Linked DNA regions of Microscilla marina ATCC 23134. The protein of the gene in region 1 interacts with the protein of each later gene in a pairwise test. Links are inferred from orthologs where the notes say so. Each region holds a gene or a part of one and is shown on either strand. Other genes may lie near its edges. The genes, in order: M23134_RS25430 and topA.

The links.
Region 2: the proteins of M23134_RS25430 (region 1) and topA interact in binary tests that used the Escherichia coli proteins (3 or more experiments, as listed by UniProt). The link is inferred for Microscilla marina ATCC 23134 from one-to-one orthologs.

Annotation. Positions count from the first base shown.
Region 1 is NZ_AAWS01000035.1:1,013-4,141, forward strand. Bases 8-2,807 are described here. They hold M23134_RS25430 (IMPACT family protein), read right to left. Parts: upstream 1,812-2,807; coding sequence 1,203-1,811; downstream 8-1,202. Other genes in these bases: M23134_RS25415 (YceI family protein), read right to left, coding at 8-288; M23134_RS25435 (hypothetical protein), read right to left, coding at 1,878-2,807. Outside these bases: more of M23134_RS25415, read right to left, coding at 1-7; more of M23134_RS25435, read right to left, coding at 2,808-3,011; M23134_RS25440 (hypothetical protein), read right to left, coding at 3,092-3,129.
Region 2 is NZ_AAWS01000008.1:238,386-241,781, forward strand. The notes cover bases 129-3,195. They hold topA (type I DNA topoisomerase), read right to left. Parts: upstream 2,860-3,195; coding sequence 397-2,859; downstream 129-396. Other genes in these bases: M23134_RS41015 (hypothetical protein), read left to right, coding at 129-171. Outside these bases: more of M23134_RS41015, read left to right, coding at 1-128. UniProt on the Escherichia coli protein: Releases the supercoiling and torsional tension of DNA, which is introduced during the DNA replication and transcription, by transiently cleaving and rejoining one strand of the DNA duplex.

The DNA.
Region 1 (3,129 bases):
ATCAATAATAAAGCTTCCTCCTGTTAACTTTCCCTCTTTTATGGCAACTGAGCCACTTTTGAGGCCAAAAGCTCCATTGTGCTTATCTACCAGTTTGGTGCCCACCCAGGTAACTTTACTGCTTGCCTGGTCTACATTCATAGTAGTAGCGTTAGTCACTGCTGTTGTGTCTACTTTTTTGGCGTCTCCGGTTTTTGCTTTATCACTCTTAGGCGATTCGCTGCATCTTACAAACAAGAAGGCAACAGAAAGTACCAATGCGAATGTTAAAAATCTTGAAGTATTCATTTTTATGAGGTTTTTAAATTTGGTTTCGTTTTAAATACGATACAAATATATGTAGTTACATTAAAAGTAAAAACATATAAACAAAAAAAGTAACAAAATTTTACCAAATGAACAGGTTGTGTTGTTGTGCTAGTACCTTAAACATTAAGTAAATGCCCTCTTATTTGGGATGAGTTTTGTTTTCTGACGCACTTCAAAAATCGCGCAGAGTTAGTTTACAATTCCGATGCATATCGGAACCGGAGCTACGCAAATTTTTTTAAGTAAAGTCAGCGAGCTAAAGACTCCGAATAATGTAGCAGGAATTTAGTTCCCAGTGCACTAATTAACCCATCAACAGGGTTTATGTTTTTAGCAAAGTGTCAAACTCTATGTAGAGAATAAAGTGTTTTTTTTTGTGAGCGGATTTTCTAGAGTATGTATTTTGTAAATGGGGTGATTTTATAGCTTTATTTGAGAGCAGGAGGAATAAAAAAAGCCACCCAAATCTAAGAATTTGAGTGGCTTTCTGTTGCCCGACTAGGGCTCGAACCTAGACTCTTCTGAACCAAAATCAGACGTGTTGCCAGTTACACCATCGGGCAAGTTGCATTTGAAAAATTTATGTTTTGTTGCCCGACTAGGGCTCGAACCTAGACTCTTCTGAACCAAAATCAGACGTGTTGCCAGTTACACCATCGGGCATTTTTGTCAAATGCTCTGCAAAGGTAAGAGGTTGTTTATTTAAATGCAAGAACAGATGTTAAATTTTTATACAAAAAATAAAAAAAACGCTTTATTTAGAAGTTGTTTGCTTGTAATGATTTGATTTTCAATACTTTATTGAATTTGAAAAATGTTAAAAAAATATTTTTGAGGGTATAATTTTGTAACCTGTACACGATTTATCGTCAGTAAAAAAACAAGGGAATACCTTACTCTACGCCACCTTCTAATACCTTAAGCGGATGCATTTTGCCAAATGTGGTAGCCACCTCTTCAAACAATTTATTACGAATGGCAAGGGTCATTGTACAGTTCATGGCTTGCTCTTGTGTCACAATCTCTAGTGCATAGTCTTTAATCATTTTCATGACCAGGTTCATTTGGTCATACTCAAACTGAATGCTGATATTTTGTGTCATTAATTTCTCTTCCACTTTGGCGGCTTCCAGTGCTTCAGCTGCGGCAGTTTTATAGGCGTTGATCAATCCGCTTACGCCTAGTTTGGTTCCGCCAAAATAGCGCACAACTACCACCAAAACATTGGTGAGGTCAAACGAGCGTATTTGCCCTAAAATAGGGTCGCCCGCCGAGTGTTTAGGTTCTCCATCGTCGCTGGCGCGAAATGCCTGTTGGTGGGCACCCAACACAAAAGCATAGCAATGGTGACGGGCATCGTAGTACTTTTTTCTTAGCTCATCCTGGCAAGATTTTATTTCCTCTTCGGTGTGTACTGGATAGGCAAACGCAAAAAACTTGCTTCCTCGATCTTTAAAAAATCCCTCCGATGGAGCCGTAATCATTTGGTAAGTATCTTTCATTATTTTTCTTTTATGTTGAACCGTAACAAGGAATGAGTATCAGGCATCACCCAGCACTCAAACAACCTAAAGTGCCTTCAATGCTTTTTTAATCACTTTTTTTAGCCATTCGTACTCGGTATGCTTGCGGGCTTGTTTATACAGTTCTTTAGCCATTTTTTGGCTTTTTTTGTCTGTTTTTTTGGCAGCAATACGTGCCAGCCCTGCTTTTGCCAGTGCTCTATAGTCACGGCTGTAGCGTTGGTCAAATCCTTTGATGTGAATAGCTTGTTGGTAAAGCATTTGTGCTTGCTTATCATTTTTTTGTAGCTTTTCGGCGATCATCCCCTCTAGGGTAAGACTGCCCACCTGGTAAATCGGCAAAGATTGTAATTTAAATCTGGCAAAATAGTTTTGGGCTTCGTAGTAGCGTTCCAAGTGTACCAAACATTCGGCGTATTTAAGGGCAAAAAATGGGTTTTTAGGGAAGGTGTTTGTCAGGTGAGCAAAAGCAAGCGATGCCTGGTAAATATTAGCTTCATATTTAAGATAAATATCGCCCAGAAAAACCCAGGATTCCTGGCGGGTAAACAAGGCTTTTTGCGTAGCGGTGCGCAAATGTGCCAATCCTTTGTTTTTATCGCCCGAAGGAAAAAACACCATAAAGGGTTTGATAATAGGACGACTTTGGGGGAATTGCTTGGCGTAATACCTATACAGGCCAGTAGAGAAATGGAATTCACTGAAGTCATCGGTTTTTTTAAACCCTTGTTTTATGGCTCGATACGCCCGCCGTCCGTGACTTACAGCACTACGCAACGAACCCGTTTCTACCTCGGCAAGTGCCTTAAGCCCATACGCCATTAGTTTGAAAAAAACACCCTCCACATCTTTTTTGTTGGCTTTGAGGCGTGCCTCAGACAATTTAGCACAGTGGTTGAGCAGCTTTTCGTATGTGACAAACTGTGGGTGATTTTTTTCCAGGGGCAGGTATTGCCAGTGAAGCACCAACGCTTTGAGCAAGTAATAGGAGGGGTGATTGCTGTAGCTTGAGGGTAGGCTTGCTATGGTTTGGTTTGCTTGAGCAAATTCCCAGTTATAAATCCGTTGAAGTGCCTTAAGCATGGTTTGTTGTTGGGCTTTATCAGCGAGAAGGTTTTGCGCCTGAACTGAGCCAGCCCCTAATAACAATAAGAGAATAAAAAAAAGTTTTTTGATCATATTTGAACCATCTTATGATAGGCAAAGGTATAAAGATTTGGTATATCGTGTGCTTAAATGTTGGTATGGTTGCGTAAAAATCAGTTACTTGAGGTTGTCAGATATTGCAATACCTCTT
Region 2 (3,396 bases), on another replicon or contig:
CTGACGGCTATGGTGTCTTCACGAGCTGATCAGAACTCTGAAAAACACTATTTACAGGCGCTACGACGAGGCGATTTAGCTTTGCTGAGCACCAACATTCATCGGTATCTAAGGACTCGTAAACTCGGTTGTGAAGACACCATAGCCGTCAGGTTAAGCAAACAAGTGTAGAAAATTCACCCCAAAAATACCGCCCAAAGACAGTCTGGTCTCTTGTGAAGACACAAGCGACGGCGGAAAAAAGAGGCTAGCCTGACGGCTATGGTGAAGACACAAACCGAGGCGAAAAAATACAGCCTCCACCAAAACAAGAACCACAAAAAACCTCCCCACTTATCTTCACAGAAAATGGGGAGGTTTTTTTGTTGAATTTCCGGGCAACAGCCCTTGATGGTACTAGCTGTCCTTTTTCTTAGGCGCTGTTTTCTTTTTAGCCGCCGGCTTTTTCTTGGCGGCTGGCTTCTTTTTGGTCGTTGTTTTTTTGGCAGTAGTAGTGGTCGCTTTTTTAGGGGCAGCCGCTCCTTTCTTTTTCTTGTCAGGGGTTTTTTCGGCAAGCTCCAGACACTCGGCAAGCGTAAGCTCTTTGGGGTCTTTGTCTTTGGGTATTTTTACATTCTTTTTGCCCACCTTTATATAAGGTCCATAACGTCCATTGAGCACTTGTACATCGGGGTCTTCGTCAAACGACTTGATAAACTTTTCGGCATCTGCCTTGCGCTTCGCCAAAATCAACTCAATGGCACGCTCGCCTTCTATGGTATAGGGGTCATCTTCTTTCCCCAACGACACAAACTTGCTGTCGTGACGCACATAAGGGCCAAAACGCCCAATGTTTACCTGCATGGGCTTGCCTTCAAACTCGCCCAGGTTGCGCGGCAACTTAAACAATTCCAGGGCTTCTTCCAGGGTAACCGTCTCCAGTCGTTGGTCTTTGCGTAAGCTACTGCGTTGCTTGTCTTCGTCTTCGTTGTCGCCTACTTGCACATAGGCCCCATAGCGCCCAAAAATCACCCATACCTCTTTGCCGTTTTTGGGGTGTTCACCCAACAGCCTTTGCTTGCCCAAAGTGGTCGAGTCAATGTCGGCACTCTTTTCTACTTTTTTGTGAAAACCTCCGTAAAAGCCTTCAATCATTTTTACCCACTCTTGCTTGCCCTGAGAAATCTCATCAAATTGTTTCTCCACATTGGCTGTAAACGAGTAGTCCATGATGCTGTCGAAATGCTGGGTCAGAAAATCGTTGACCAATATGCCTACATCAGTAGGAAACATCTTTCCTTTTTCGGCTCCGGTAGTCTCTGTTTTGGTTTTATCCGTAATTTTATCGCTTTTCAGCTGCAAAAACTGATATTCTCTTTGTTTGCCTTCGCGTTCGCTTTTCTCTACGTAGCCCCGCTTCTGGATGGTAGAAATTGTAGGTGCATAAGTAGACGGACGCCCAATGCCCATTTCTTCCAGTTTTTTTACCAAACTGGCTTCTGTATAACGGGGTGGGTGCTTGGTAAAACGCTCCGTTGCCGACATTTGATCAAGGTTGAGCAACTGCCCCACGGTCAAAGGAGGCAACATGCCCTTGGTAAGTGCATTTTCTTCCTCGTCGTCGTCATCGTTGTCGGTAGACTCTATGTATACCTTCAGAAAACCATCAAAAGTAATGATCTCCCCTTTTGCCTGTAGGTCGGGTACCTGGGCGGGTGGATTGGCTGTTTGATTGTACACTACCGGGTCTATGCCTATAGTGGCTGTAGTACGCTCTAGTTGGGCATCCGCCATTTGTGAGGCAATGGCACGTTTCCAGATCAGTTCATACAGCTTTTCCTCATCCCGGTTATTGCCCGCGCTTTGGGTGTCAAAGCTGGTAGGACGAATGGCTTCGTGCGCTTCCTGAGCACTTGCCGACTTGGTTTTGTATTTTCTTTCTTTGAAGTATTGCGTGCCATAGTTGTTTTCTATGGAGCTTTTGGCGGCTTGAATGGCGTCGTCTGACAAATTGGTAGAGTCAGTACGCATATAAGTAATCTTACCCGCTTCGTATAACTTTTGGGCAAGGCTCATCGTGCGCGATACCGAATAGCGCAGTTTGCGGCTGGCCTCTTGCTGCAGGGTAGAGGTGGTAAAGGGAGGCGCGGGCGATTTTTTGCCGGGTTTTTTCTCCAGTTTTTTTATCTCATAAATAGCCCCTACGCATTTCTCTAAAAACTCACGGGCACTTTCCTGATTGGGCAGTTTTTTGGGCAATTCTGCCACCAAGGTTTTACCACCTTCAAGGGCAAACTCGGCGACCAGCTTAAACGATGAGGAAGGTACAAATTTTTCTATTTCGCGTTCCCGGTCTACTACTATGCGCACTGCCACCGATTGCACCCTGCCAGCAGACAAACCTCCTTTGATCTTTTTCCAAAGAATGGGAGACAGCTCAAAGCCTACCAGCCGGTCGAGAATACGGCGGGCTTGCTGGGCGTTTACCAGGTCTATGTCTATAGTACGGGGCGATTGTATGGCGGTGGTAATGGCTTTTTTGGTGATCTCACGAAAAACAATTCGTTTGGTGTTGGCTTCTGTTAGTTCCAGGGCTTGTTGCAAGTGCCACGAAATGGCTTCCCCCTCACGGTCATCATCCGTTGCCAGCCAAACAGTCTCAGCTTCTTTAGCGAGCTTTTTCAACTCTGCGATCACTTGCTTTTTATCGTTCGAAATAACATAAGTAGGTTTGAAACCATTGGCAATGTCTATAGCATCTTTTTTGGGCAAGTCGCGCACGTGCCCAAAGCTGGACTTTACACTGTAATCTTTACCCAGGTATCCTTCTATTGTTTTTGCCTTCGCAGGAGACTCTACTATAACTAAGTTTTTTGGCATAATTCAGTACTCGTGATTATTGGTTGCTCGCAAATATGAGTTATTTTTAAGTAAAAACACAAATAGTGAAGCGAACTTAAACAGAATTTAAAATTAGATTAGGTGCTATTTCAAGTAAAACGGAAAAAATAAAGTATTCCAAGAGAACAAAGTATTTTGTGGGTGGGCGATGAAAAAAATCTTTGCATAGCCAAAGCTATGGAACTATTTTTTGAAGAAGCCCATCCGCCAAAGACATCGTTTGGTGGAGTAGGTTATTTTTATAGTTTTACCAAGGTTGTCAAAGTCAAAATCTTACACAATGATTTGCCAGAGCCTTGTAAGTAACTTCTATCGTAAAAAACAACAAAAGGTTTTATTATACAGGCAAAAAGCCTTTTTGTTGCAATTGATCGATGAGTTTTGTTGCAACCATACTACAACAAAATTTGAACGATTGCAACTTAACTCGCCTTTGTCTTATTTTGTTTGCTACAATTCAGTTATTTTTCCCACAAATCTTACACCTATTTTTTTAGGAACCCTACCCAAAACAAA